DNA from 4 places in the Rhodococcus sp. 1R11 genome. Region 3 is predicted to be linked to each of the others. Evidence: riboswitches for the same ligand, from Rfam matches in the RefSeq annotation. Region 3 holds a riboswitch; each other region holds the start of a gene.
The links. A riboswitch is a leader RNA that binds a small molecule or an ion and turns the genes downstream of it on or off. The one in region 3 is predicted to bind S-adenosylmethionine.
Positions count from the first base shown of each region.

Region 1: linked by a shared signal. The riboswitch ahead of E4P29_RS02455 (amino acid ABC transporter permease) and the one ahead of E4P29_RS03070 (aminotransferase class V-fold PLP-dependent enzyme) in region 3 are both predicted to bind S-adenosylmethionine.
Region 2: linked by a shared signal. The riboswitch ahead of E4P29_RS02420 (ABC transporter substrate-binding protein) and the one ahead of E4P29_RS03070 (aminotransferase class V-fold PLP-dependent enzyme) in region 3 are both predicted to bind S-adenosylmethionine.
Region 4: linked by a shared signal. The riboswitch ahead of E4P29_RS21005 (bifunctional o-acetylhomoserine/o-acetylserine sulfhydrylase) and the one ahead of E4P29_RS03070 (aminotransferase class V-fold PLP-dependent enzyme) in region 3 are both predicted to bind S-adenosylmethionine.

Region 1 is NZ_SPNG01000001.1:490,818-498,378, forward strand. It holds gene E4P29_RS02440 (FAD-dependent oxidoreductase) at 1-189, opposite strand, end outside; gene E4P29_RS02445 (ABC transporter substrate-binding protein) at 197-1,171, opposite strand; gene E4P29_RS02450 (amino acid ABC transporter ATP-binding protein) at 1,213-2,010, opposite strand; gene E4P29_RS02455 (amino acid ABC transporter permease) at 2,007-2,918, opposite strand; SAM riboswitch class I at 3,081-3,174, opposite strand; gene E4P29_RS25835 (hypothetical protein) at 3,386-3,544, shown strand; gene E4P29_RS02460 (WhiB family transcriptional regulator) at 3,687-3,986, shown strand; gene E4P29_RS02465 (HAD-IIA family hydrolase) at 4,020-4,835, shown strand; gene E4P29_RS02470 (isochorismate synthase) at 4,835-5,908, shown strand; gene E4P29_RS02475 (O-succinylhomoserine sulfhydrylase) at 5,931-7,151, opposite strand; gene E4P29_RS02480 (rhodanese-like domain-containing protein) at 7,148-7,561, opposite strand.
Region 2 is NZ_SPNG01000001.1:482,257-489,817, forward strand. It holds gene E4P29_RS02400 (LLM class flavin-dependent oxidoreductase) at 1-382, opposite strand, end outside; gene E4P29_RS02405 (ABC transporter ATP-binding protein) at 375-1,973, opposite strand; gene E4P29_RS02410 (ABC transporter permease) at 1,970-2,866, opposite strand; gene E4P29_RS02415 (ABC transporter permease) at 2,859-3,839, opposite strand; gene E4P29_RS02420 (ABC transporter substrate-binding protein) at 3,836-5,446, opposite strand; SAM riboswitch class I at 5,667-5,760, opposite strand; gene E4P29_RS02425 (hypothetical protein) at 5,775-6,407, opposite strand; gene E4P29_RS26230 (hypothetical protein) at 6,903-7,118, shown strand; gene E4P29_RS02435 (GNAT family N-acetyltransferase) at 7,181-7,561, opposite strand, start outside.
Region 3 is NZ_SPNG01000001.1:608,954-616,514, reverse strand. It holds gene E4P29_RS03080 (M1 family metallopeptidase) at 1-810, opposite strand, end outside; gene E4P29_RS03075 (Pls/PosA family non-ribosomal peptide synthetase) at 817-4,761, opposite strand; SAM riboswitch class IV at 4,959-5,074, shown strand; gene E4P29_RS03070 (aminotransferase class V-fold PLP-dependent enzyme) at 5,129-6,460, shown strand; gene E4P29_RS03065 (hypothetical protein) at 6,615-7,118, shown strand; gene E4P29_RS03060 (YbaK/EbsC family protein) at 7,130-7,561, opposite strand, start outside.
Region 4 is NZ_SPNG01000013.1:71,655-79,215, forward strand. It holds gene E4P29_RS20990 (bifunctional methylenetetrahydrofolate dehydrogenase/methenyltetrahydrofolate cyclohydrolase) at 1-726, shown strand, start outside; gene E4P29_RS20995 (DUF3017 domain-containing protein) at 809-1,054, shown strand; gene E4P29_RS21000 (homoserine O-acetyltransferase) at 1,075-2,220, opposite strand; gene E4P29_RS21005 (bifunctional o-acetylhomoserine/o-acetylserine sulfhydrylase) at 2,217-3,566, opposite strand; SAM riboswitch class IV at 3,721-3,843, opposite strand; gene E4P29_RS21010 (MFS transporter) at 4,215-5,354, shown strand; gene E4P29_RS21015 (ABC transporter substrate-binding protein) at 5,358-6,413, opposite strand; gene E4P29_RS21020 (response regulator transcription factor) at 6,549-7,223, shown strand; gene E4P29_RS21025 (ATP-binding protein) at 7,220-7,561, shown strand, end outside.

The sequences.
Region 1 (7,561 bases), 120 kb from region 3:
GCGGGCAGCAAGAGCCACGTAGTAGTCGTCGGCGTACGCGTGCCGGTAGATGCGCGACGATCCGTGCGAGGCACCTCTGTCGTGACCCGCACCGAACTGTTCGAGCAACGTCACATCGTGTCCGCGTACTGCGAGTTGCCACGCGCTCGATGCTCCGATGACTCCTCCACCGACGACTACTACTCTCATCTGCTGTCTAACCTTCCTTACGTGGGAGCCCCGGCGGGTTGATGACGGACTCCTGTACGGCCTCGGACTGCAGGCCCCAACGATCGATCACCTTCTGATAGCTGCCGTCTCCGATGGCGTGATTCACTGCGTCCTGCACGGCGTCGATGAGCCCGTTGTCCTTCTTCGTCAGTACTGCTATCTCACCCTGCAAAGCGTCTCCCGCACCGGAGAACGTGCCGATGATCTTGGTTTCACCACCGGTTGCCGCGTGGTAAACAGCCGACGGATTCGGTCCCAGGTACCCGTCGATACGGCCTGACCCGAGCGCCAGGTAGTAGTCGGACGTGTTCTGGTAGTAGGCGATCTCGGCGGGAGCCAGACCCTCGGCTACGTTCTGCTCGTTCCAGTCGACCAGCAACTGCTCTTGGTTGGTACCGGAGCCGACCCCGATCTTCTTTCCTGCGATGTCCTGACGCTTCTCGACTGTCCAATCGGTGTCCTTCTGCGCCTCGAAAGCGAGGTTGTCCAGTCGATAGGTCGCGAAGTCGTACTTGTCCTTGCGCTCCTCGGTGACGGTGACATTGGAGATGAACACGTCGTTCTCACCGGAGTCGATCTTCACGAAGTTCTGCGACCAATCTGCGACCTGAAGGTCGACGTCGAGACCGAGAATGTCGGCGATCAGGTACGAGAAGTCCACCTCGGACCCCACGATCGTGGTGTCGTCGGTCGCGTAGAAACGCAGCGGTGGCGCGGTACCGCCCGCCCCGGTGACGATCAGGGTGCCTCGATCGCGAATCGCTTGCGGCACTTCGGCTGCGATCTCGTCGACCTTCTGGGCGCGAACGCGGTCGGCCTGCTCGGGTGAAAGATCGAACGATCCGCCGTCCTCGGTGACGACCTGAGATTCTGCAGTGGGCTCGCTGCATGCTGTCGCAGTGAGTGCGAGGACAGCGAATGCGGACGCGGCCACCGCGAGCCGACGAGATGATCCGGACATGATTTTCCCCGTTCGTGGGTGCAGGTGAAGGTGTGTGGGAGTTAGAGAACGTGAGCGAGGAACGACTTGGTGCGTTCCTCCCGAGGTGAATCGAGAAGCTCGGTCGGAGAACCTTGTTCGACGATGACGCCGCCGTCCATGAAGACGACGGTGTCCGCGATCTCGCGGGCGAAGCCCACCTCGTGGGTGACGATCACCAACGTCGCGCCCTCACGGGCAAGGCCGCGGATGACCTCGAGAACCTCTCCCACCAATTCGGGATCGAGTGCTGACGTGGGCTCGTCGAACAGAATGACTTTGGGACGCAGGGCAAGTGCCCGCGCGATGGCGACCCGCTGCTGTTGTCCCCCGGAGAGTCGTCGCGGATAATCATGTGCTTTCGCGTGCACTCCGACTCGTTCGAGGAGAGCCAGCGCCTCGGGTTCGACGTCGGAACGCGTGCGCTTCTGCGCCGAGATCGGTGCCTCGATGACGTTCTCGAGCACCGTCAGGTGCGGGAAGAGGTTGAAGTTCTGGAACACGAAACCGATCTGGGAACGCTGCCGCAGAATTTCCCTGTTGCTGAGTTCGTGCAGTTTGTTGCCTTTGCGCCGGTATCCCACCAGCTCACCGTCGACCCGGACGGTGCCCTGATCCACCTTCTCCAGATGGTTCAGAGCGCGCAGCAAGGTCGATTTTCCCGAACCCGAGGGGCCGATTATCGCGGTCACCTCACCGGGACGTACCACGAGGTCGATGCCTTTGAGCACGTCGAGCCCGCCGTAGGACTTGTGGACGCCACGCACCTCGACCGCGTATCTCGTTGCGGCAGTGGACGTGGAGGCATCGAGAGTGGTCATCGGGTCGCCCCTCTCGGCGCGAAGGTGACGTTGGCGAGCTTGTGGCGAATCTGCTGGATCGGCGTCAGCGGAATGTTACGTACCGCGCCCTTGGCGTAGTGCCGCTCGACGTAGAACTGCACGATCGAGAGGACCGACGTCAGAATGATGTACCAGACGGTCGCGACCATGAGCAGCGGAACCACGCGTCCGTTGCGTCCGTATATGACCTGCACCTGGTAGAACAATTCGGCGATGGCCATGACCGACACGATCGACGTGCCTTTGAACAGAGAGATCACCTCGTTGGCCGCGTTGGGGAGAATCCCTCGCATCGCCTGCGGCAGAACGATCTTGAAGAACTCCCGTCTCTTCGGAATACCCAGCGCTGCTGCTGCTTCGAGTTGCCCCTGGTCCACCGAGATGATGCCGGCCCGAACGATCTCGGCCGAGTAGGCCGCTTGGTGCAGGGCCAGCCCGATGATGGCTGCCGTCGATCCACTGATGACGTTGTTGACGTCGAATCGAAAGAAGCTGGGACCGAACGGAATGCCCAACGACAGAGTCCGGTACAGATACGCAATATTGAACCAGAACAGAAGCTGCACGATCAACGGGATGGAACGGAAGGCCCAGATGTAGAACCAGGAGATAACCTGCAGCACAGGATTGTCGGACAGCCGCGCTACCGCCAGGCCGATACCGATGGCGAAGCCGATCAGCGTGCCCCAGAAGGTGAGCTGGATGGTCAACCACAGCGCCGACATCACCGATGCCGCAGTGAAGTACTGCGCGAAGGTGCCCCAATCCCATCCGGGGTTGGTGACGAAGCCGTGCAGGAACTGACCGACCACGATCAGAGTGGCGACTGCGATCACCCAGCGCCACGGGTGCCACGTGCGGGCAACGACGAGTTGTTCGTCGGGAATGTCGTCCGTCGTATCCGCAACGGGTCGAGAGTCGAGTTGAGTCACCGGAACCGCCGGGTCGGATGGGCAGCGATCATCGCTGGGTTGCCTTTCGAAGATTTCGTGCTGTGAGTACGCCGATCGGTCAAGCGTGCGTACAGATACAGATGTTCATCGGTCGTGCCTCCATCGGTCCTGGCGGTAGCACCCACACGCCGTAGGGCGGGGTTGCTGCGACGTCATCGAGCCAAGGTCTCTCGGTCGCTCTGGATGGTGACAGGAACGTACAGAACAATCTACCGAAAAGTCAAGTGCACGTGCATATTCGGTTACAATCACGATGATTTCAACCCTTGCCACCGCAGCAACCGCCACTGGGTTGCTTCTGTAGAGGGTCGACGAACTCCACCACTCTCGTGGCGGTCGCGGCCGCGATTGTCCACGGGCTCAGGCGAACTGAACGGAAGCCGACGTGGCTGCTTCCCCGTATGACGCTTGTTCTGTTCGGTCTCGGCAGTCTCGTGTGTGTCGTCGCGGGCGACTATCTCCCTGCTGCGGTCGCCGCGATCCAGGCTGTGATCCTTCCACTGTTCATGCTGGACGACCGAGTGAACGCCCTCTATCGGTACACCCCCGACGTGTCCTGAACCGCGGTCTCGAATCACCCTGATTTCAACCATTGCCTCGCGCCTTCGACACGGCAAGGGTTCCTAGCGACAGCGTCGACGAAAGGACTGGGTCGCCACGATGCCGAACAACTCTGCCGCGTCGAAGAACACCGCAATCGCCATGATCGAACGCAGGATTTCCTCGTCCACCGCCGAATCCTGGGACTGGCAGCTCGACGCACTGTGCCGGGGTCAGGACTCGGAGATCTTCTTCTCCCCCTCGGGTGAGGGGCGAACGGCGCGTCGCCAACGCGAGGATCGCGCCAAGCAGGTGTGCGCCGGCTGCGGGGTGCTCGACGCCTGCAAGCGATTCGCGTTGGCAGCCAACGAACCGTTCGGGGTGTGGGGCGGCATGACGGCCCGCGAACGGCTGGTTCATCGGGCCAACTCGCGACGCGACCACGAGCGGCGGGCGAGTTAGGCCGCGACCAGAAGATGGTCCGCAGCTCGCCGGATGGTCCACAATGGAGGGGTGACCGATATCGAGAAGCCCCTGCCGTGGACGTATCTGATGGACATGGACGGAGTTCTCGTCCACGAGGATCACCTGATCCCCGGTGCCGACACGTTCCTCGCCGAGCTGCAGGCCAACGAGATCCCGTTCATCGTGTTGACGAACAATTCGATCCGCACCCCACGTGACCTGCGCGCACGTCTCGCATTCACCGGCTTGGACATTCCGGAGAAGTCGATCTGGACCTCCGCCCTGGCCACCGCCACCTTCCTCGGAAATCAGCGGCCCGGCGGCAGCGCCTACGTCGTCGGCGAGTCCGGTCTGACGACCGCCCTGCACGACATCGGCTACACCCTGACCGACTCCAGCCCCGACTACGTGGTGCTCGGCGAGACCAGGACGTACTCGTTCGAGGCCATCACCACCGCCATTCGTCTCGTCGAGAAGGGTTCGCGCTTCATCGCCACCAACCCCGACGCGACCGGTCCGTCGCGCGAGGGTTCGCTGCCCGCGACCGGTTCTGTCGCCGCACTCATCACCAAGGCGACGGGCAAGGAGCCGTACTACGTGGGCAAGCCCAACGCGTTGATGATGCGTTCGGCTCTGCGCGCCATCGGCGGGCACTCCGAGAACACGCTGATGATCGGCGACCGGATGGACACCGACGTGCTGTCCGGTCTGGAAGCCGGATTGCAGACCATTCTGGTGTTGACCGGCATTTCGACCGTGCAGTCCGTCGAGCAGTACCCGTACCGTCCGACGAAAGTGCTCGATTCCGTCGCAGACTTGGTGGGCCGCACACAGAACCCGTTCTGATGAAGCTCCGATTCGTTCTGTCTCGGCAGGATCATCACGTCGTCGGCTTGGGAGTGCAGCAACATTTTCCGGATGTCGCCGACGCAGTCGCGGCGGTACAGCAAGGCCGAAACGTCCTCGGGGTACTGCCTTTCGACATGGCCGACGCGACCGCGCTGATCGAGCCGGTGGAGTTCTACCGCCGCGCCGGTGCGTGGGCGGTACCGGATGCTCAGCCGCCGCTACCGACCGTCACCGTCGTACGTCAGATCCCCGAGCCGGACGTCCACGTCGAACGTGTCCGTGAGGTCGTGCGGCGGTTGGAAGCCGGTGTTGCCGAGAAGATCGTGCTGGCACGGGCGATCGAACTGGCCGCCGAGTCACCCATCGATCCGTCAGCGGTGTTGAGCGCGTTGGTGACTCGCGATCCGATGGGAAACGGCTTTTTCGCAGACCTCTCGCCCACAGACGAGCCCGGCAGACATCTCGTCGGCGCAAGCCCCGAACTGCTGGTGCGCAAACGCGGGAACGTCGTCAGCTGCCATCCCTTCGCCGGGACGGCCGCGCGCTCCACCGACCCCGACGAGGACGCGCGTATCTCGGCGGCACTGGCGGCCAGCGCGAAAGACCAGGCCGAGCATCGCTTCGTCGTCGACGAGATCAAGGCAGCACTGGCGCCGTTCTGCGAGACACTGGACGTACCCGCGACACCTCAGCTGAGCAGCACTCCGCAGCTGTGGCACCTGTCCACGCCGATCGTCGGTACGTTGGCCGACCCGTCGACGTCGGCCCTCGACCTCGCATTGGCGCTGCATCCCACCGCTGCCGTCGCCGGTGTTCCCCGCGCCGCCGCCATGCGAGCGATCACCGAGATCGAGGGATCACGCGGCTTCTATGCCGGTGCGCTCGGATGGACCGACGGCAGCGGGGACGGTGAATGGATGGTCGCGATCCGGTGCATCGAACTCACCGCCGACGGCCTGTCCGGTACCGCCACAGCCGGCGGCGGCATCGTCGCCGAATCGGACCCCGACGCCGAACTGGACGAGACCACAGCGAAATTCCGTACCGTGCTCAGCGCATTCGAGCACTGACGAACCGCGCTGCCCAAGCCGCCTAGAGCGCCTGGTCCAGATCCCCGATCAGGTCCTCAGTGTCCTCGAGACCGATGGAAATCCGCACGACGCCATCGGTGATACCCACTGCAGCACGACCTTCCGGGCCCATCGCGCGGTGCGTGGTGGTGGCCGGGTGGGTGATGAGCGTCTTGGAATCGCCGAGGTTGTTCGAGATGTCCACGATCTTCAGGCCGTCGAGCAACTCGAAAGCACGCTGCTTGCCTGCGCCGCCGGGGGCATCGAGCTCGAACGTGACGACCGTGCCGCCGCCCGACATCTGCGACGTCGCCAGCTCGTACTGTGGATGCGATGGCAGGAACGGGTATTTGACCCACCGCACCGCCGAATGCCCTTCGAGGAACTCGGCGATCTGCAGTGCGGAGTTCACCGAATGCCGCACGCGCACCGGCATCGTCTCGAGCCCTTTGAGCAACGTCCAGGCGTTGAACGGGCTCAGGGCCGGTCCCGTGTGCCGCATCAACGTCTGCACCGGCCCGTCGATGTACTCCTTCGATCCCAGGATCGCGCCGCCGAGCACCCGGCCCTGACCGTCGATGTGCTTGGTGCCGGAATACACCACCACGTCGGCACCGAGTTCGAGGCTGCGCTGCAGCAGAGGCGTCGCGAACACGTTGTCCAACACCACCGTTGCACCGGCGGCGTGCGCCATCTCGGACACCCGCCTGACATCGACGAGCGACTGCATCGGATTGGACGGAGTCTCGAAGAACACCGCGGTCGTCGGCACCGACAATGCCTGCTCCCACTGCTCGAGGTCCTCACCGTCGACGAAGACGGTCTCGACACCCCAGCGCGGCAGGATCTCGTTGCACACCACGAAGCAGGAACCGAAAAGGCTACGCGCAGCGACCAATCGGTCACCGGCCTTCAACAATGCGCCGAGCGCGGTGAATACTGCCGACATGCCACTCGACGTGCCGAAGCACGCCTCGGCACCCTCGATCAGCCGCAACCGCTCCTCGAACATCTTGACCGTCGGGTTGCCGTAGCGCGAGTACACGAAATGATCGATGTCACCGGTGAACGCCTGCTCGGCGGCACCGGCACTCTCGTAGACGAAACCCGAAGTGAGATACAGCGCTTCGGCGTTCTCGTCGAAGCCCGATCGCATCAGACCGCCGCGAACTCCCAGCGTTCCCTGACCCACACCGTCGGGTAGCGGCTTCTGAAAACCCCCGCCCCTGGGAATGTTCGTCACGACTGCCTCCAGGGCAACCCGACCGCACGCCACCCCACGGCACCGCGGTGGCCATCGGCATCGGTGGCACCTTCGAAACCGTCGAGCACGTTGTAGGACGGGCCGATTCCCGCAGCCGTGGCGGCCTCGGCCGCACCGATCGATCGCTGACCGGAGCGGCACAGGAACACCACCGGCCGATCGCCGTCCACGCCTGCGGCTTTCAGCTCGTCGACGAAGTCGGTGTTGCGAGCGCCGTCGGGGTAGCTCACCCACTCGATCAGGTGGGTCGGGCGATCGATGCCGGAGGTGTCGGGTACGCCGACGTACCGCCACTCGGCATGGGTGCGGACGTCGACGAGAACGGCATCGGGGTTGCTCTGCAACAACTCCCACGCCGCCTGCGGGGTTATGTCACCTGCGTAGGTCAC
Region 2 (7,561 bases), 130 kb from region 3:
CGAACAGTGCTGCCTGCTCCGCGCCGCCGGACACCTCGACCTGCCAACCTGCGCGACCGTGCGAGGCGAAGTCCAGACTGGCGATCTGCTTGGAGATGTGGAACGGCTCGGTGTGGGTGACGGTGACCGTCGGGATCAAACCGATGCGTTCGGTGAGCGCAGCAGCCCGGGCTGCCACGGCAACCGCCTCGAGGGTCCGGGAAGCGAAGGAGTCTGCGAGGAATACCAGATCGATCCCGGCCAGGTCGGCCGCGCGGAGCTGATCGATCCAGAATGCCGCGGTGAACACTTCCTCGGCGCGAGAATCCTGTCGCCGCCATGCCTGTGGATGTGCGCCGGTTCCCCTCGGTTCGATTGCGGTGACGAAAAGCTTGTCAGACACCGGTACCCACTCTCTGTGTCGCTGTTCCTGGGATGGCCGCGAGCAACTCGCGGGTGTATTCCTGCTGGGGGTTGTCGAATATCGAAGCGGTGCTGCCGTATTCGACGATCACACCCGACTGCATCACAGCCACGGTGTCGCTGATCTGGCGCACCACGGCCAGGTCGTGCGAGATGAACAGATAGCTCAGACCGAACTCGGATTGCAGGTCGCCGAGCAGCGAGAGAATTTGCGCTTGCACCGAGACGTCCAGGGCCGATACGGGCTCGTCGAGCACCACCACCTCCGGTGCCAACGCCAGTGCCCGAGCGATTGCGACGCGTTGACGCTGACCGCCGGACAACTCGGCCGGGCGTCGCGCCAGGTGGTCACTGCTCAGAGCCACTTGGTCGAGCAGTTCCGCGGCCCGCGCCGAGCGGTCTCGGGACGTCCCGACCTTGAACGCGTCCAGCGGTTCTCGCACGATCTCGCCTACGCGCAACTTGGGGTTCAATGATGCGTACGGGTTCTGGTAGACGATCTGGACTCGACGCCGCAGTTCCCGCCTCGCCGCGCCACGAAGTCCGGTGACGTCGATTCCGTCGAACGTGACCGTGCCCGCGGAGGGTGTTTCCAGACCGATCGCGATACGCGCTAGGGTGGACTTCCCCGAACCGGATTCGCCGACGACAGAGACGGTTCGACCCCGCTCGACCGTGATCGTGGCGTCTCGCACCGCATCCAGGTGAACGCCTCGTCCGATGGCGAAACGCTTCGACACCGACGAGACGGACAGAATCGGATCACCCGCCACGGTCCTGGCCGGACGGAGCGTCGAGTTCAGAGACGGCGCGGCCGCGAGCAGCTTCTGTGTGTAGGGGTGGGTGGGGTTCGCCAGCACCTCTGCAGTCGGACCGGTTTCGACGATCTCACCACCACTCATGACGACCAGTCGGTCGGCGCGATCGGCCGCAACGCCCAGATCGTGCGTGATCAGCAGAACCGCGGCGCCCGTCTCGGCAATGCGGGCATCCAGATGGTCGAGGATGCGTCGTTGCACGGTGACGTCCAGGGCACTGGTCGGTTCGTCGGCGATCACCAGTTCGGGACGGCAGGCGAGAGCGATACCGATCAGTACCCGCTGCCGCTGTCCACCGGACAAGTCCTGCGGGTACTGACGTGCCCGCACCTCGGGATTGTCGAGGCCCGCCTCGGTGAGAATGCGTATCGCCTCGAGCTTCGCGGTACGCCGGTCTGCCAGCCCGTGCACACGGAGCACCTCGGCCACCTGATCTCCGACGCGTACGACGGGGTTCAGTGAGGTGGTCGGATCCTGCGGGACCAGCCCGATATGCCGACCGCGCAACCGATTCAGTGTCTTGTCCGACGCGGTGTCCAGGCGCCGGCCGTCGAAGGTCACCGAACCGCTGTGGATCCGACCGTTGCCGGCCAGCAAGCCGATGACCGCGTGTGCGGTGGTGGATTTTCCCGAACCGGATTCGCCTACGACGGCAAGCACCTCGCCGCGTTCGACGGTGAACGAAATTCCGCGCACGACCGTCGTCGTGCCGTAGCCGACCGAGAGGTTGTCGACTTCGAGGATGGGGCTCATTCCGATCGCCTTTCGAGTGCGTGCCCGAGACGGTGCGCGGACAGGACGACTGCCACGATCACCAGCCCCGGCAGGGTGGTCATCCACCACGCGGTGGCCAGAAAGTTCCGACCCTCGGAGATCAGCGATCCCCACTCCGGTGTCGGCGGAACAGCGCCGAATCCCAGGAAGCTCAACGCCGAAACCGCGAGCACCGCCATACCGAATTCGACTGCTGCGAGGGCAATCACGGGACCGTACGAGTTGCGGAGGATGTGTCGGCGGAAGACGTCGAACCATCGAACACCCGAGGCGTACGCCGCCTCGACATACAGCGACCGACGCACACGCAACACCTCCGACCGCATGACCCGGGCGAAGTTGGCGATGAGGGTGACCCCCACGGCGATAGCGACGTTGACGGTTCCGAAGCCGAGCGCTGTGACCAGGGCCAGCGACAGCAACAGCGTCGGAATCGACAGCAGCACATCGACGATGCGCATCAGCACGGCGTCGACGAAGCCCCCGACTGCCCCGGAGATCAGGCCGATGAGCGATCCGACGACCAGTGCGATGCCGACCGCGAGCAGTGTCGCAGTCAACGACAGACCGGATCCGTGGACCACGCGGGTGAAGACGTCACGGCCGATGTTGTCGGTGCCGAACCAATGTGCCGCACTGGGGGCCTGGAGCTTGTCGGCAGGCACGCCTACCAACGGGTCTCCGCTCGCGAACACGGATGGGAAGAGTGCGAATCCCAGCGCGAGCAGCAGCACGAGCGCGGACAAGGCAAGCCACACGTGCTTCAGGACGTCCTGCACAACCCGGCGACGCCGAGCTGTCGACGGCACCGGCTCTGCCTTGGGCGACGCCTCCGCCTGAATCCGGAGATCACGTATCAAGATGTCAGACATGGGCTTTCTCCGGTTCCGCGACTGCGCGCGCAGGCTTGTACTCGCGCACGATGCGCGGGTCGATCAGCGGATAGAGCAGATCCACGGCCAGGTTCACCAGAACGAACACCAGCGAGGTCAGCACCACGATGCCCTGTACCACCGGAATGTCCTGGGCCAATACCGAGGTCTGGGTCAACCGTCCCACTCCGGCCCGCGAGAACACCGTCTCGACGACGACCGATCCGGCGAGCAGCGTCCCCACCAACACACCCGCGATCGTGAAAGCCGGGATGGACGACAGCCGCGCTATGTGCCGAGTCTGCACCCGTAGTCGCGAGACGCCCTTGGCGCGAGCGACATCGACGAACGGCTGCTTCCAGGTAGTCGACATGCTGGTGGCCAACACCTGAGCGATGACCGCACCGGTCGGCAGTGCCAGAGTGACCGCAGGCAACACCAGCGCAGCTGCTCCCGCGTCACCGAAGGCTGGGAACCACCTCAACTGGAACGAGAACAGTTGCAGTAACAGCAGTCCCACCCAGAAGGTCGGTACTGCCACCCCGAGCGGCGGGAGTGCGAACAGTAGGTTCTTCAGCCACGGCGTTCGGGTGTACGTCGCGGCGTACGCCAGTGCCGACCCGAACACGACCGCCAATACCAGTGCGGTGCCTGCGAGGCCGAGCGTGCTCGGCACGGCACCGAGGATGGCCGTCGTCACCGGTTGTCCGGTGGCGATGGACAATCCGAAGTCGCCCTGCACAGCCCCGGTCAGCGAATGCCAGTACTGCACCCACACCGGCTGGTCCAAACCGTAGCGGGCCTGCAATTCTGCGACGGCCGCCGCGTCGACCGGTGTGCCCGAACCGGCCGAGTCGACAGCGAGACTGACCGGGTCCGACGGCAGCAGGAACAGCACGCCGAACGAGATGGTGAACGCGGCCCACAGCACTGCCACTGCCTGCAGTACGCGCTGCCCGAGGTACCGGATCATGCGCTCAGCCAGGTATCGAAGAACTGCAGTCGAGCGGAGGCCTCGAACTTCAGGTCCTGCACTTTCGACGCCGCGCCGACGGCCTGCGACAGTTCGATGGTGGGGATCCACAGTCCGTTGTCGAGCACCTGCTGCTGCGCGGTGGCGAGGATGTCGTTGCGCGCTGTTACGTCGGTGGTCGAGAGCTGATCGGTCAGCGATGCATCCAGATCGGGAATCGGGCCGCGCGCGTTCAGGTTTCGTCCGTCCACGGCGAACGTAGTGCGCAGAATGTCGCCGTCGGCGCGGGTGCTGTTGTAGTACGTGGAGTCGTAGTCCTTGGTGCCCTGACGTGCTGTCGCCTCGGACGTCGACACCAACTCGAGCTGCAGGTCGACGCCGACCGCACGGAGCTGCTGCTGCGTCAACTCCAGGATCGCCTGGTTCCCCGCGAACACGGCGGAGTACATGACCTCGAAACTCAGTCTCTGCCCGTCCTTTTCACGGATTCCGTCCGATCCGGGAATCCACCCTGCCGCGTCGAGCAACGCCTTGGCATTGTCCGGGTCGTAGGTCACTCCGGCTAGTTCGGTGTAACCCGGCGTCGCACTGGCCAACGCGCTGGTCGCCGGCTCGAAATCGGGCCCCAGTACGGTGTCGACGAGCTCCTGCCGGTTGATGGCAGGTACCAGTGCGGCCCGCACGACGGGATCCTGTAACGCACCGCGCGTAACGTTGGGCTGAATGCCGAACGGAACTCCCGGGTTCGAGGTAGTCAGAATTCGGCCGCCGGTCGCTTCGATCTGCGGAGCGTCCTGCGGCAATGCGTCGCTGACAGCGTCCAGCTGATCGGAGGACAAGCTTCCTGTGCGGACGCCCGACTCGGGCACGATGGTGAAATCGATGCGATCGAGATAGGCCTCGCCGGTGTGACCGAATACCGCTGAACCCCAGTTGTATCCGGTCCGCTTGGCCAACGAGACCGATCGATCCTGTTGGTAGTCGGCATAGGTGAAGGGCCCGGACCCGATGTTGGTTCCCAAGCACCGCGATTCCGCCGATCGGTCGGAGGTAGCGAGCGCCTGTATTCCGAGCTGTGGGGTCGAACTCGCCTGCAGGAACTGCGCATTCGGTGCTGCGAAGTCGATGCGCACCGTCGAGGGGTCGACCACCGTCGCGCCCTGGTATCCGGTCAGGTAGCTCGCCGCCAACGGTGCCTTCGCTGCGCCCAGGCCGACGATTGCGTCGAAATTCGCCTTCACCGCCGCCGCGTCGAGCGCCGTGCCGTCACTGAAGGTGACGCCGTCCTTCAGCGTGAATGTGAAGGATTTCGCGTCGGGACCGACCTCCCACCGCTCGGCCAGCCACGGTTCGATCTCACCGGTTTCGGGGTTCTGATCGGTGAGTGAATCGACCACCTGACGGGTGACGTAAATGGTCTGGTTGGTGCCGGACTGGGCGGGATCCGAGCAGGTCGGGGCCCCGGACAAGCCGTAACGCAGAGTCCCGCCGGGCTGGGCCGGACCGGCGTCGGCGGCCGTGGTGGCGGCACCACCGGCGCACCCGGCGAGGACTGTGGCTGTAGTGGCGATCAGGCCGGCCACCAGGAATGCAGGACGAGTGGACACGTAGGTGTCTCCGATATCTGGTCGATCGCGCGCACAGCCCTGCGTCCGAGCTGGGGGTGCCCAGGAAGGAGTGCGTGCAGATGATGAGGTGAGGAGTGAAGTACGAGTTGTGACGAAATGTCAGCTGCGACAGGTCGAACCGTTGAGGCGGCACAGATCGACATGAAGACGGCGGCAACCGTTGACGAAGCCTGCGGCAACTCGGGTGTTCACGTGCATTCCTCCATCGGTCCCGGCGGTAGCACCCTCACCCGACGAGCGGGGGGTTGCTGCGACGTCATAGAGCCAGGTCTCTCGGTCGCTCTGGATGGTCCTACGGTTTCCGATACTACGAGAGCGTCGGCTCGGTTGCCAACCGGGGTAGCAAAACCCGCCGACCACAGACTCGAGAAGCGTGGCTGGAACGACACCTACCGTTCGGACGGCCGGCGTCTCCACTCCTGCAGGACTCCGAATCCTTCTGCGACTCACACTTTTTCAGCCCTGAGGCATTCACGCGCAGGACCCAGTACTCGATTGCTCCACCGGCGGTAGCGAATCGGACGAGGACGTCCATGCAGAGCCAGGTCGCGATAGAGAAGTCCTGTTCTGCACCGTCGAGACCGATCAGTGTCAGCTCTTCTCCCACGGCAACCAGTGCGCGATCGATATCGGAACCGCCGGAGCCGAGCCAGGCCAACGCACGTCCGAGGAGCGCCCAGTCGCCGGCAGGCACAGGCTCATCGGCCGATTGCCTGCACAGTTCCGCAGCCGCAGCGAGAGCATCCGACACCGGAGTCGACACCGAACCGTCGAGTTCGGCGAGAACGCCTCGATCGGAGTCCACCAGATCGGCCATGTAGCGCCAGCGGACAGGAAGCGCCGCGTTCTCGGGCCACAGGTCGGCGGTACCGAACTGGAGTCGGGTGATCATGTCCTTCGGCGAACTGCACGACAGTGCAAAGCCACACGAGTCGTTCATGTCGATCATCCCCACTGGGTCAACACACAACATTGGACACCGGCTCGACACTCATGTTCGGAAATACCGTCGAGAACGGGCTTTCGTCACCGATGCAAGCAACGCTGCTGTGGTCGTCACGTCCGCCTTGGGGGATATTGAACGCCGCCACCTGCATCTCCGCGAGTCGTGGTTACGCACAATCGACAACGTCACACTTGTGCTGCAAATGTAACTTGCCGCATAGCGTGGTGTCGCACAGCTGGCTCAGCGATCTGATCTCTCAGCACGGACTCGTATCACCGGAATCCCCATTGCGTTCACCCACAGTTGCGCTCACCACGCAGGAAGGGTTCGATCGATACGACCATCACAGGAGGAGTACGAGCGCATGGCGTACGACGAGCTTCTTGCGGACCGCATCCGCGACGCCCTCTCGGACCAGGAGAGTCTGCGTGAGCAGAAGATGTTCGGCGGTCTGGCGTTCATGGTGCGAGACAAAATGGTGGTGTGTGTGTGGGCACCGGAAGTCGCGCTCTCCTGGTTCGTGTGGACGGGGTGCGCGAATCCGAATACCTCCAGCTCGACTGGGCCCACCATGCCGTCATGGGTAAGGGGCGGTCGATGGGCGAAGGTTGGATCACCGTCGATGCAGAAGCGCTGACGAGCGAACCGGCACTGCAGTTCTGGGTCGGTGCCGCCCTGGAACACAATGCCGACACGTCGAGCTGACAGCCGTTGCTCGGCGATACTGCACCCCACTCAGCGCCTAGGCGGGCATCACTGAACCGGGCTCATTCGAGAGTCTTCTCGAAGGGATGCGCTCCGACACTTTCGGAGGGCAAACTCCGGTCGTACAGCGGGGTGTAGCCGGCTGCCAGGTACAGCGCAACAGCCTCGGGCTGGTTCCAGCCGGTCGTCAGGTAGACCCTGCGATATCCGCGATCACGTGCGCTGCGTTCCAGCTCGGCCACGACCAGTCTGCCGAATCCCCTGCCCCGGTGCTGTTTCGACGTCCAAATACGCTTGAGCTCTGCGGTTTCCGAGTCGTATTTCCGGTATGCACCTCCCGCGACAGGAACGCCACCGGCCAAGGCAATCAACAACACACCGCCCGGCGGTGCGAACTCCCGGGCGGGATACGACGTCAATTCCTCGTACTGGACCCCGGGGCT
Region 3 (7,561 bases):
GTCGGTCACCACCACGGTGTACGCCGCGAAAGGGTAAGGGCCGTAGAGCCGTACGAAGGTGTCCATCATCTGCGGTTGACGGCCGAAGTCGTGGTCGAACTGCGCTCGTAGCCGCGGCGGCGTGATCGCGTTCATCGGCACCGGCCCCGGGCTGACGACGCGATGCTCGTACGGCCCGATCTGGATGGTCGCGAGATAGCTGGCCATCGGCTCGGGCTGCTCGTACACCCACGTGGTCCGGCTGGCCCGAGTCTGCTTGCGTACCAACGTGCCGTTGGCCACCGCGTAGTACGGCGAGTCGGTGGTGATGGTGATGCCGTAGCTGGCCTTGGACACCGGGTGGTCGTCACACGGAAACCACGACGCGGCACCGTTCGGCTGACTCGCGACGATCGACCCTTCGGTGAGCTCGTCCCAGCCGACCTCGCCCCAGAATCCGTTGATCGGCTTGGGAGTTCCGCCGTAGGCCACCGTCACCACCAGTGCCGCCCCGGACGCGATGGGCTTGGCAGGGGTGATCTTCAGCTTGCCCCGTTGGTGGCTGAACTTCACCGAACGCGATCCGTTGACCGACACCTTCGACACGTTGAGCGCCGGACCGAGGTCCAACGCGAACTTCGACACCGTCGCCGTGGTGACCGCGGTGATCTTCGCCTTGCCCGTCAAACGGTTGCTCTCGACCTTGTACTCGAGGTCGAGCTCGTACCGCGAGACGCGATAACCGCGATTGCCGTTCTGCGGAAGGTAGGTATCGAGTGGGTTGTCGTTGGCGTCGACGTCGAACACCGGTGCCACGAGCCTGTCCGGCACGGTAGATCACCCCTCGCTTCGGTCGTCGCGAATCCGCGGAAAGGGATCACCCTTGGCCCACGGCGCGATCGGATTGCCCTGCCAACGAGTATGCGCGGGAACCGTATCGCCGCGCATCACCAGGGAGGCAGGCCCCACCGTCGCACCATCACCTATACCCGATGCAGGCAAAGCGACACAGTGCGGTCCCAGGGTTGCGCCTCTGCCGAGATCGACGGTGTCCATGGACATGATCCGATCATGGAACAGGTGCGTCTGCACAACGCACCCTCGGTTCACCGTCGCGCCGTCGGCCAACGTCACGAGGTCGGCTTCGGGGAGCCAGTACGTCTCACACCACACGCCGCGGCCGATGTCCGCCCCGAGCCATCGCAGCCACATGTTGAGCACCGCGGTGCCCTCGGCAGCGCGGGCGAACCATGGCGCAGCGACGGTCTCGACGAACGTGTCGGCCACCTCGTTGCGCCACACGAACGAGCTCCACAGCGGATGGTCGGTCTTGCCGATCCGGCCGACCCACAGCCACTTCGCGGCCGCCGACACAGCCGCAGCCACGAAGCCGGCGACGAGCAGCACGAGGCCGCTGACCAAGGCTGCCAACCAATAGCCGACGGTGTCGGCGACGGCGGTCAGTCCGAACAACACTCCGAGCCCGATGCCGAATGTCACGACGACAGGAATCAGTCGGCACGTCTCGACGAGTGCGCGCGCGATCTTCAACTTACGAGGCGGATCGAACGTCCGTGACGAGTCGGCGCTGCCTGCGGCACGGCGCAACCGAACCGGAGGGCTACCGAGCCACGACGAGCCCGACTTGGCCTTGTCCGGGGTTGCCGACAGCACCGCAACGAGACCGTTCTTCGGGACGGTCCGCCCCGGCCCGGTCATTCCTGAGTTTCCCAGGAACGCCCGTTTGCCCACCTTGGCGTCGCCCAGGTGCATCCAGCCGCCGCCGAGTTCGTAGCTCGCGACCATGGTGTCGTCGGCGAGGAACGCACCGTCGGCGACGGTGGTGAATTTGGGAATCATCAGCACTGTCGACGCCTCGACGTCCTTGCCGATCTTCGCGCCCAGCAACCGGAGCCAATGCGGGGTCAGCAGCGACGCGTAGAGCGGGAACAGGAACGTGCGCGCCGAATCCATCAGGCGTTCGGTGGCCCACACCTGCCAGCCGATACGGCTGCGCACCGGGTGGTATCCGCCGACGAGTCCGATGCTGAGCAACCGCACCGCGACGACGGTGATCATGGCGAACACCGCCAGCGACACCATCGTTGCGACGGGCAACATCACCAAGCCGCGCTCGAAGGCCCCCAGCACGGAGTCTGCAGTGTGAATCCACCAGCCCATCAACACCAGGCTGACGCCGATGGAGAACAGGGCCATGCCGGAGAGGAACAACGACGCCACGCCGTAGGCGAACACCCACTTGGTGGCGCGCGGTGGGGTCTCCGCCGGCCACGGATGATCGGCCTTGCCGACCTTCTGCGCAGGCGAACCGGACCACATCTGCCCGGCCTTCACCCGTCCGACGACGGCGGAGCCGGCGGTGACGACCGCGTTCTTGCCGACCTTGGTTCCGGGCAGCAGCGTGGAGCGTGCGCCGACAGTGGCACCCGCACCGATCTCGATGCCGCCGATGTAGACGAGATCGCCGTCGATCCAGTGCCCGGACAGATCCACCTCGGGCTCGATGGAGCAGCCGTCGCCCAGCTCGAGCATGCCGGTGACGGGCGGCAGGGTGTGCAGGTCGACGCCCTTGCCGATCTTCGAGCCGAGGGCGCGCGCGTAATAGACCATCCACGGTGCACCCGAGAGGTTGGACGCGCCACTGGCATCGGTCAATCTCGTTGCCGCCCAAAGCCTTATGTGCATGCTGCCGCCGCGTCGATATGCGCCCGGTTTCAACCCCGCCAGCAGTATCCGCGAGCCGATCACCGAGATGGCCATGCGCCCGACCGGGGTGATGAACAGGACGAACGCGAGAAGAATCCACCACCACGACAGCGTCGGAGCCCACGGCACGTCGTCGAACCACGCCATGACGTTGAACAGCAGGCCGAGCCAGGTGACCCACTGCAACCCGGTCAGCGTCGTCAACGGAACGGTCGCCAGAATCTGGGCCCACTGCGCGGTACGGGACGTCGGTGCCACATCGCGGGGGATTGCCTCCACGACAGGCTTCAGGTCGTCCAGATACTGTGCCAGAGAACCCAACCGCGGGTGATCGTAGAGCTGCGCGACGGTGATCTCGGGGAACCGCTCGCGCAATGCCGTCACCAGTTGCGCGGCAGACAGCGAACCGCCGCCGTTGGCGAAGAAGTCGGCGTTCTCGTCGTTGACCTGAGCGCCGAGGATGTTGGTCCACAACTCGGCCACCCACCCCGCGGTACCTCCGAGCGCCGATGCGCCCGCCATGCCGGGCAGCGGCCACGGCAACGCATTACGGTCGACCTTGCCCGAGGTACGTGTGGGCATCTCGTCGACCAGCGCGAGCCGCGGTACGAGCGCCGACGGCAACTGCTCGGCCAGCAAGGCGCGCGCGGCCTCCAGGTCGAAGTCGGGATTGGTACTGGCGAGATATCCCACCAGAACCGAGTTGCCCGCAGCGGTCTTGCGGACTGCCGCGGCCGCACCGCCGACGCCCGGAAGTGCTTGCAGCGCATTGTCTATCTCGCCCAGCTCTATGCGTCGCCCACCGAGCTTGACCTGGTCGTCGGCCCGGCCCTGGAACAACAGTCCCTCGAGCTCGAGCTTCACCAGATCGCCGCTGCGATACGCCCGGTCCCACCCGAGAGAGGGCATGGGCGCGTACTTCTCGGCGTCCTTGGCCGGATCGAGATACCGGGCGAGGCCCACGCCGCCGATGACGAGCTCGCCTACTTCGCCGACCGCCACCGGAGTGCCCGAGGCGTCGACGACCGCCAGATCCCACCCGTCCAGCGGCAATCCGATGCGGACCGGGCCTTTACCGTCCATGATGGCCGCGCACGCGACGACCGTCGCCTCGGTGGGGCCGTAGGTGTTCCAGACTTCCCGGCCTTCGACGGCGAGCCGCTCGGCCAGCTCAGGTGGGCATGCTTCGCCGCCGAAGATCAACAGCCGCACCGCTTCCAGTGCCACCGCGGGCCACAGTGACGCCAGCGTCGGCACCGTCGAGACGACGCTGATGTCTCGGGAGACGAGCCACGGACCGAGGTCGAAGCCGGATCGCACCAGGGAGCGCGGGGCGGGCACCAGGCAGGCACCGTGCCGCCACGCCAGCCACATCTCCTCGCAGGAGGCGTCGAACGCGACCGACAGGCCGGCGAGCACTCGGTCGCCTGGTCCCAGCGGATCCTTCTGCAGGAACATCCGGGCCTCGGCGTCGACGAACGCCGCGGCGTTACGGTGGCTGACCGCAACACCTTTGGGGGTTCCGGTCGAACCCGAGGTGAAGATCACCCACGCGTCGTCCTCGGGTGTGGGCAGCTCGGGGACCGGAGTACCGGCACCCAGTTCGGGCAGGTCCTGTTTCGGCGCGGTGCCGGCAGCGATACCGCCCGCAGTGACGATGGCCGTCACCTGAGCCTCGCCGAAGACCAGTTCGGCGCGCTCTTCCGGATCGTCGGCGTCGACGGGCACGTACGCAGCCCCGACGTCGAGGATCGACAGAATTGCGACATACAGCGAGAAGGATCCCGACGGCATCCTGATGCCGACGCGGTCGCCGCGCCGGACACCGGCGTCGGCGAGCCACTGGGCACCCTCGGCGATGTCGTCGAGCAATTCGGCGTAGCTGACCGACACCGTGCCGTCGTCGATCGCGGGTGCGTCCGGAAAGCGATCGGCGGTCTCACGCAGAACGTCGATCAGTGTGCGGGCCGGCGGGGCAAGGGGCGAGCGGAGAAACGCGGCCGGAGCAGGTGCGATATCCGTGCTCGAACCCGGCAGATCGTTCTCTTGGTGCACAGGCAACCGGGTGTCCTTCTCGTTCGTTGGCAAATGACTCTCGTGGTGCTGGGGGAGCAGCAGCGCCGTTGGTTATCTCACGTTCTGTTTGCCAGCAGGTGAACGAGCGCGCCTTCCTACCGCGGAGATCCTACTGCTGTGTCGGAGTGAGCTCCGGCTTGACAAAGCCATGGTGGGTTTGCCAGTGTCTTGTCCACGGTCACGAGTACCAGCATCAAGCCCCGGCTTGCTGGTCGGCAACCCTCCTTCGCGGTGGGGTGCTCCGGGTGACGACCAGGCTGACGCCGAACAATCGGTGCGGCAAGCGCGGACTCGTTCACGAATATCTTCCGTTGCGGGTCCCTCGAACGTGAGGGCTTGATCTGTCATGACGTCTGTACTTTCCCGTCCCTGTGCTCCTTTTGCCCCTGTTTCCGGCACGGAGTTGCAGGTTCCGCTGGTTCACGGCGGCACGTGCACCTACGCCAACTTCGATTACGCGGCCAGCGCGCCGGCGCTGTCCGCGGTGACCGATCGGATCGCGGAGTTGCTCCCGTTCTACTCGAGCGTGCACCGCGGGGCCGGCTACGCGTCTCGGGTGTGCACCGCGGCGTACGAGAAGGCGCGCGAGACCGTGGCCGAGTTCGTTGGTGCACAAGCGAATTCAGTGGTCGTATTCACGCGTAACACCACCGATTCGCTCAATCTGCTGGCCGCGTGCGTGCCGGGGGAGACCGTGGTGCTCGACATCGAACACCACGCCAACCTCCTTCCGTGGCGCAATCGCCGAGTGGTGGTGGCAGCATCGACGCTGGCCGAGACGCTCGCCCGGCTCGACGCCGAACTGGCTGCGAAACCCGCTGCGCTACTGGCCATCACGGGTGCATCGAACGTCACCGGCGAAGTGCTCCCCATCGAGCAACTGGCCGATCTCGCGCATCGGCACGGTGCCCGGATCGTCGTCGACGGCGCCCAGCTCGTTCCGCACCGCCGAGTGGACATCGCCGCACTCGGCGTGGACTATCTGGCGTTCTCCGGACACAAGCTCTACGCCCCGTTCGGCGCGGGTGTGCTTGTGGGAAGCCGTGATTGGCTCGACGCGGGCGAGCCCCACCTGGCCGGCGGCGGTGCCGTGCGCAGTGTCACGATCGAGCACACCGACTGGGCTCCCGCACCGCAGCGTCACGAGGCAGGAACGCCCAACGTGCTCGGGGTCGCCGCGCTGGCGGCGGCATGCGAGGCCATCGCCTCGTTCGACGAGGATGCCGCGACGACACACGAGCGGGAATTGTCGAGTCGATTGCGGGACGGGCTGGTCGCACTGAACGGTGTCGAACTGCTGCAGGTATGGGCCGACGCGCCCGACGTCGTCGGCATCGTCACCTTCACCGTCGCCGGCCACGATCCCGGTGAAGTGGCGGCGTACCTGTCGGCCGAACACGGCATCGGAGTGCGCGACGGAAAGTTCTGCGCCCACCCGCTGCTGCGCCGGCTCGGTCATGCCGACGGCGCCGTGCGTGCCAGTATCGGTCTCGGCAGTTCCTCGGCCGACGTGGACCGACTCGTCGACGCGTTGGCGGCGTTCGTCGAGTCCGGTCCGACATGGAATTACGCCGAAGAAGCCGGGTGGTGGAACCCCGTACCGGACCCTCGGCCGTTCCCCGCGCTGGTCGACGGGGCCGCCGGGGTTGGGTCCCCGTGCAGCCCCACAGACAGTTAGCATGGCGTCATGACCGTGAGTGTCGTCTTTCGTGGCAATCGCCACTGGTGCAACAGGTATGTCGATCTGTGCCGCACTGCGTCCGGGTCGTGTTCGAGTTCGGCTCCGCTCCGACCGCATGCGCATCCCGACCGACGAATCAGGACCACCACTCATGTCGCACAATCACACCCGCGTAGCCATCGAATCCGATGACGTCTGGACCGAGCTGACCGCCGGGCCCGAGGTGAACACCATCAGAATCGTTGCCTCGGACCTGCGGGAAGCTCAGCAACAACGCGCCCGGTTGCACGCAGAATCCGTCGACCGCGGTGAATCGGCCGACAATCTCGCGGTCTTCCTCGATCTCGAGATCTACATCGCTGCCGACGCCAGGACGGCCCGTCGGGAATTCGCCGCACTCGACGCGCCGGCAGGCCCGTCGTCCATCCGCTACGTCGGTACCCCGTCGGGACTGGCGAGTTTGATCTCCGACGTCACCGCGGCCGACGTCGCGGACGGCGTGACGCTGCAGGTACACGGCGAGATCGAGCGGCAGGCGACGTTCCTGGTCGCGGGAGTGTTGCCGCTCCTCGAATCGCGCGGCACCCGCCTCGACACCGACGTCGTCGACGCGGTCCTCGGCGCACCCCGAATTGCCCCGACCCTCGCCTCGTAGGTCGTTCGAGCTCAGGTGACGTCGATCGCCAGACCTGCGGTGATGCGCAGCAACTCGGTGTACGAGGAGCGGAAGATCGTGTCGATGTGCCCGGCCGCGGCCCACAATTCAGGGTGGGCAGCCAGGTCCTGATCGACGAACGTATCCAAGTTCGTCGGATGGCCCACCGGAGCGATTCCGCCGATCGGCTGACCGGTGGCGTGCTTGGCGGTGCGCAGATCGGCGCGGGCGAGCGTGCCGCCGAGACGCTCACCGGTGTGCTCGAGATGAACATTGTGAGCCCCGGACACCAGGAGCAACACCGGCTCGTCGTCGAGCAGGAACACCATCGACTTCACGATCGCACCTACCTCGACGCCCAACGCAGCTGCGGCATCGGCGGCGGTGTGGGTGCCCTCGGGACTGTTCACCACCACCCCGTGATGACCACGAGAAATCAGGGT
Region 4 (7,561 bases), on a different contig from region 3:
GGTTCGGCCGCGTACGTGCGGGGCAAGCACAACGACTGCGCGAAGGTGGGCATCACTTCCATTCGACGCGATCTTCCCGCCGATATCACCCAGTCCGATCTCGAAGCGGTCATCGACGAGCTCAACGCCAACCCCGAGTGCACCGGGTACATCGTGCAGCTTCCGTTGCCCAAGCATCTGGACGAGAACGCCGCGCTCGAGCGCATCGATCCCGACAAGGATGCCGACGGTCTGCACCCGATCAACCTCGGACGCTTGGTGCTGGGCAAGGACGCCGCATTGCCGTGCACCCCGCGGGGCATCGTCCACCTGCTGCGGCGCTACGACGTCGCACTCGACGGGGCGCGCGCTGTGGTCATCGGCCGCGGTGTGACGGTGGGGCGGCCGATCGGACTGCTGCTGACCCGCCGTTCGGAGAACGCGACGGTCACGTTGTGCCACACCGGAACTCGTGACCTAGGCGCAGAGGTCTCCCGCGCCGACATCGTCATCGCGGCCGCCGGGGTTCCCGGTTTGATCACCGCAGACATGGTCAAGCCCGGGGCGGCTGTGCTCGACGTCGGGGTCACCCGCACCGAGGACGGATTGCGCGGAGACGTCGCGGACGACGTCGCCGAGGTGGCCGGTTTCCTGTCGCCCAACCCCGGTGGAGTCGGGCCGTTGACGCGAGCGTTTCTGCTGTCCAATGTCGTGGAGCGAGCCGAACGCACTGCGGCCCAGAGTTGAGCGAGCCGAGGTGAACGACGCACAGGATGCGCGAGGCGATCACGTGCCGGGCTTCCGAGCGGCGCTCGCTCGGAATCTACCGATGGTCGTGGTGTCGATCATCGTCCTCGCCGCGCTGGTCCTGGTTCTCGCCGACCGCTGGCGGCGCGGCTCGTTCATCTTCGGGTGTGCAGCGGTGGTGGCAGCGTTGCTGCGACTGTGCCTGCCCGAGTCACGCGTCGGCAGCCTGAGGGTGCGCAGCAGGGGCTTCGACGTGTTGGCGCTGGGAGGCGTCGGCGGTGCCATCGTCTTTCTGTCGCTGTCGATCGATCCCTTGGGGACGGACTGACGTAGACCGATCGACTCGGGTCAACGCCGTCCGAGGCGGGCGAGCTCCATCGTCTCGGCGAGCAGCTTCGCCACCGAATCGGCTTCGGTGAGAAACCCGTCGTGGCCGTCTCGCGACTGGATCACGTCGAGCCCCCGGCACTGGGGGAGCTCACGCGCAATTTCCTTCTGCAGTCGGAGCGGGTAGAGGCGATCGGAATCGACGCCGCCGACGATGGTCGGAACCGGCACGGACGCAAGGGCTTCGGCGACGCCGCCGCGTCCTCGGCCCACGTCGTGTCGGTTCATCGCTTCGCTCAGAAGGACGTACGTTGCCGCGTCGAATCGATTGACCAGTTTGGCGGCCTGATGCTCGAGGTAGCTCTGCGCGGAGTACCTGCCGCCGGCCCACGGATCCTCGTCGTTCTGCGGAGAGTTTCCGAACCGAATGTCGAGTTCGCTCTCGGTTCGGTATGTCAGATGCGCGATGCGTCGAGCGATCCCGAGTCCGGCGGTCGGGGCGGTGCCGGTGTCGTGGTAGTTGCCGCCGAGCCAACCCGGATCGGCCTTGATCGCAGCGATCTGGGTGGTTTGCGTTCCGATCTGGTCCGCTGTCGCGCGGGCACCGACGGCGAGCACCAGCGCGGCACCCACCCGATCCGGATGTCCCACAATCCATTCGAGGGTGCGCATGCCACCCATCGACCCGCCCACGACGGCGGCGAACCGATCGATACCCAGAACGTCGGCCACCGCGACCTCCGCCGCCACCTGATCGCGAATCGAAATTTCCGGGAAGCGAGAACCGTACGGGGTGCCGTCGGGGGAGATGCTGCTCGGCCCGGTGGTACCTCCGCAGCCGCCGAGCACGTTGGTCGCGACGACACACCATTCGTCGGTGTCGATGGGGCTGCCCGGTCCGACCATCCCGTTCCACCAACCGGGCAGTACGTGGTCGGCATCCGGCGGTCCCGAAACGTGGGAATCACCGGTCAACGCATGTTCGACGAGCACGACGTTGCTGCGATCGGCCGCCATCTCGCCCCAACGCTGCACCGCCACGGTCACGTGCGGAATGTGAGAACCGTTCTCGAGATCGAGACCACCGATGTCGATGGTTCCCAACCGCCCGTCCGGAGACGGAAGAACCGCCTCCGGACGAACGCCTGTGCTGAAGCTGTGACTCAAGACGCCGCCGCGCGGAAGCCGACCTCGAGATCGGCGATGATGTCGTCGATTCCCTCGATACCGACGGCCAGACGCACCAGGCCGGGAGTGACGCCGGAGGCCAACTGCTCTTCCGGGGTCAACTGCGAATGCGTGGTGGATGCGGGATGGATGACGAGAGAACGCACGTCTCCGATGTTAGCCACATGACTGTGCAGAGTGAGAGCGTTGACGAACTTCTTGCCCGCGTCCACTCCTCCTTGCAGCTCGAACGCGATGATCGCGCCCTGCCCCTTCGGTAGCAGCTGCTGCCCACGCTCGTACCACGGCGAGGATTCGAGTCCGGCGTAGTTGATCGAGACGACATCGTCGCGACCGGCCAGGTAGGCGGCCACTTTCTGTGCGTTCGCCACGTGCCGCTCGATTCGGAGACTCAACGTCTCGAGACCCTGGCTGATGAGGAATGCGTTGAAGGGTGACACTGCAGCCCCGATGTCGCGCAACAACTGCACCCGCGCCTTCAGGGCGAAGGCCGGAGCGCCGAGGTCGGCGAAGACGACGCCGTGGTAACTCGGATCCGGGGTGGTGAAGTTGGGGTGACGGCCCTGCGTCCAGTCGAACGTTCCGCCGTCGACGATGACGCCCGCGATCGCCGTGCCGTGACCGCCGAGGTACTTCGTCGCCGAGTGCACGACGATGTCGGCACCGTGTTTCAGCGGTTGCAGCAGGTACGGCGTCGCGACCGTGTTGTCGACGATCAGCGGAATACCGTTCTCGTGGGCGATTGCCGAAATGCCGGGGATATCGAGAACGTCGTTCTTCGGGTTGGAAATCGTCTCACCGTAGAACGCTTTGGTCGACGGTGTGATGGCCGCACGCCACTGCTCGAGATCGTCAGGATCGTCGACGAACGAGACGGTGATCCCCAGCTTGGGAAGCGTGTAGTGGAAAAGGTTGTAGGTGCCGCCGTAGAGCCGCGGGCTCGAGACGATGTGATCGCCCGCCTCTGCGAGATTGAGAATGGCGAACGTTTCTGCGGCCTGTCCCGACGCGAGCAGTAGCGCCGCGACGCCCCCTTCGAGTGCGGCGATGCGCTGCTCGACGACGTCCTGCGTGGGGTTGATGATGCGGGTGTAGATGTTGCCGGGTTCGGCCAGGCCGAACAGTGCGGCCGCGTGGTCGGTGTTGTCGAAGGTGTACGAGGTGGTCTGGTAGATCGGCAGCGCACGCGCGTTGGTGGCGCCGTCCGGGGTCTGACCCGAGTGGATCTGCTTGGTCTCGAAGCTCCAGTCGGCCGAGGGATCGGTGAACGGATCCTCGGTCGGTGTTCCGGTGGAGTCGACGACGTCGGGGGTCGAATCGGTCATGGCTGGTGATACTCCGTTTTCTCAGACGTGTTTTTTGTCGAATGAAGCTCGAGAACTCGAGCGTTACGGGGCGTATCGGTACAGCAACACATGAGAACCTCCTGACATGCCTCGGCCCGTCAGGACCGAAGATCAGTGGGTCCGCTTCGGAGCGGACCCGCGCTTGTCGATACGACACGGATGTGTCGCATCGGCCTGGTCGTTCACCCGGGGCACCCCACCGCGGTTGGAGGGTTGCCGGCCAGCAAGCCGGGGCTCGATGCTGGCACTCATGACCTGGCAGGAATCTTAGCGGGTACGGGTGTCCCGGGGGAACGAGGGCGCTCGCGACCCTCAAGCAGATGCTCTGGTGAGGACAATCACCGCCCGACGACTCGAAAACGAGCCGCCTCGGGGAAGACAATGGAGTCGACGAGCGTTATGCCGTCCGGTCGGGCTGTGCTGAATCGATCAACCAGGTCGTCGATTTACCGCGTCGTCGATCCACCAGCCCCTGGCCCGCTCTGTAATCCGATTGCTTACGAAGGTTGTTCTGCTGTGACTGTCACCGATTCCGCTCTCGCCAGAAACGTCAGCGCCGTGCGCGGCAAGGTGTCGAGTGGCTTGAGTGTCGGCCATCGACCGCACTCGACCCGCCGCAGGCTCGCCATGCTGGCCCTGTCCATCGGCGGCTTCGGCATCGGCACCACCGAATTCGCGTCGATGGGCCTGCTTCCGGACATCGCGACGACGATGGGAATCTCGGAGCCGTCGGCCGGTCACATGATCTCTGCCTACGCACTCGGCGTCGTCGTCGGTGCGCCGACAATCGCTGCTCTTGCGGCGCGTGTTCCTCGGCGCATGTTGTTGCTGGCGCTGATGGTGGCGTTCACGCTCGGCAATCTCGGGACGGTCTTCGCGCCGAGCTTCAACGAGTTGGTGGCCTCCCGGTTCGTGGCCGGTCTGCCGCACGGCGCGTATTTCGGCGTTGCCGCACTGGTGGCAGCGCACCTCGCTGAGCCGGGCAAACGAGCCAAAGCCGTCGCGATGGTGATGATGGGTCTATCGGTGGCGAACGTCGTCGGTGTACCGGTGGCGACCTGGATCGGCCAGGCCCTCGGGTGGCGAAGCGCATTCGCGCTCGTCGCCGTGATCGGGTTGCTCACCGTCAGTGCGCTGGTCCTGTGGATGCCGCGACTCGACGCCATGCCGACCACCAGCCCGATCACCGAGCTCGGTGCCCTCCGCCGTGGCCAGGTCTGGATGACCCTGTTCGTCGGCATCGTCGGATTCGGCGGCATGTTCGCGGTGTACACGTACATCGCGTCGACACTGACCGACGTCGCAGGCCTTGCCCGTGCACTGGTTCCGGTGGCATTGATGATCTACGGCCTCGGCATGGTTGCCGGCAACTACGCGGGCGGTTGGTTGGCCGACAAGTACAAGCTCAAGGGCACCTTCATCGGGCTGGCCGCGACCGCAGTGTCCCTGGCCGTCTTCGTCGTCGCGGCTCACAACCCGGTGACCGCGCTGCTTCTGGTGTTCTTGATCGGTGCGTCCGGCTCGTCCGTCGTCCCCGGACTTCAGACCCGTCTGATGGACGTGGCGGAGGACGCGCAGACTCTCGCCGCGTCACTCAACCACGCGGCGTTCAACCTGGCCAATGCCATCGGAGCCGCGGTGGGCGGTGCGGTGATCGCCGCAGGTCTCGGCTACACGGCACCGGCCGCCGTCGGCTCGGGACTCGCTGTTGCCGGCCTGGGCGTTCTGTCCGTCGCCATGTGGATGGAGAAGCGCTCGGCGGCATGAGGGTCAGGACGTGATGGTGGTGGCGGTTCCGCCGAGCGCCTCGGACATTGCCGGAGCCACCTTGTCGATCACGTACGGCAGGCTCAGCACACTCGTGAAGTAGATCGCCCCCGCCGTCACCCCATCGGTGAAGACGAGGTTGCCGTCCTTCACCGGCTGCAGAGCGTTGTACACCGGTTCCTTCTCCAACTGGCCGCGATCGCCCGGGTTCTCCGTTCCCCAGATCAGCACGTCTGCAGTGTCGAGGACCGACAGGTTCTCCAGCGGGATGCTCGCCTGCGCACTGCCGTCGGCCGGCACGAACGCGTCGATGTCGTCGGGGATCACAAAACCGAGCTTCGTCAGGAAGTCGGTGCTCAAACCGTCCTGGTACGCGATGGCCTTGCCCTCGTAGAACGCGTTCTGCAGGAAGATCGCCTTCTTGCCTGCGAACTCGGGGTGAGCCGCCGCGGCATCCGCGAACTTCTGATTCACACCGTCGATGAGTCCGTCCACTTCGGCTTTCTTGCCCATTGCCCGGCCGATCTTCTCTGCCTGTACGTCCCAGGGCTCGAAGTAGGCGGTCGACGCGTCGGACTGGGCGAGCGTGGGTGCGATGTTGCTCAGAGTCCGGTAGCTGTCCGCGGTGAGACCGGCGTTGGTGGCGATGATCAGATCGGGCTCGAGGGCGGCGATCTTCTCGGTCTCGAAGCCGTCGCCGTTGTTGGTCAGCACCTCGGGCTGGGCATCTCCCAGCGCGTCCCGAGCCCAGGGCCAGGTCGCGTACGGCTGGTCGCCGTACCACTCCGTCACTCCGACGGGGATCACGCCGAGGGCCAGCACCGTGTCCTGTTCGGTGTATCCCGCCACCACGATGCGGGTGGGTTCCTCGGGAACGACGGTCTCGCCGAACGCATGCTCGACCGAGACGGGGAAGACGCCGGAGGCGGACATTCCGGTTGTGGGGGAGTCGGCACCGTCGGATGCGCCGTCGGAGTTCGAGCAGGCGCTCAGTAGTCCCGCCGTGGTCAGCGCGATCGCGCACACCGCCAAAGTTCTCCGAAGTGGTCGGGTACGCATCGAATGGGCCTTTCGTCCGGGCGGGTATCGAAAGGAAGGGTAGCCCATCCTTAGTCAGACATTCACGTCAACCTTCACCGAACCTCCACATTTCCCGACGAAGTCCTCCATGTCCGACCTCTAGGGTCAATTCTCATGAGCCGCACAGTTCTCGTAGTCGACGACGAACCCACGATCTCCGACGCCGTGGCCGCTCGACTGCGAGGCGAAGGGTACGACGTGGTCACCGCCGCAGACGGCCCGTCCGCGGTGGAGGTGTGTGGCCGGATCGACCCCGACGTGGTGGTGCTGGATCTGATGCTTCCCGGTTTCGACGGACTCGAAGTATGTCGACGCATCCAGGCGTCCCGGCCGGTACCGGTACTGATGTTGACGGCCAAGTCCGACGAGACCGACATGCTCGTCGGGCTGGGCGTCGGTGCGGACGACTATCTGGGCAAGCCGTTCAGCATGCGCGAACTGGTTGCACGTGTGCACGCTCTCATCCGGCGTGCCGAACGCGTCGTCACTCCCGAGCAGTACACCACTCGAATCGGCGACGTGCACATCGATCACCGGGAGCGACGCGTCTCCACCGACGCGGGCGACATCCACGTCACCAGAACCGAATTCGACATCCTGGCGTATCTGGCCGCTCGGCCTCGCACGGCGGTGTCCAGGGAGACCCTGCTGTCGGAACTGTGGGGCTGGGACGATTCGGCCAGCAGTCGTACCGTCGACAGTCACGTGAAAGCGTTGCGGCGCAAGCTCGGTGGCGACCTGATTCGTACTGTCCACGGCGTCGGTTATGCAGTGGAGGCACCACGATGAGGCCGATGCTGCCGCGTCCGCTCGATCCCTTGCGGTCGTTCAAACTCAAGGTCTCGCTCGTGGTGGGCATCGTGCTCGTGCTGGCGAGTGTCGTCTTCTGGATCGGGGCCGGCTGGCAATTTCGCTACACACTTCTCGCCGCATTGATCGTGTCCCTGGCCGCGACACAATTCGTTGCGCACGGCATGACGTCGCCCCTGCGGGAGATGACCTCGGCGGCCAAAGCGATGGCGAGAGGCGACTATTCGACCCGGGTGCGTGCCACGTCCCGGGACGAGGTGGGCGAGCTCGCCACCGCGTTCAACACCATGGCGAGCGACTTGGAAGCCGCCGAGAAA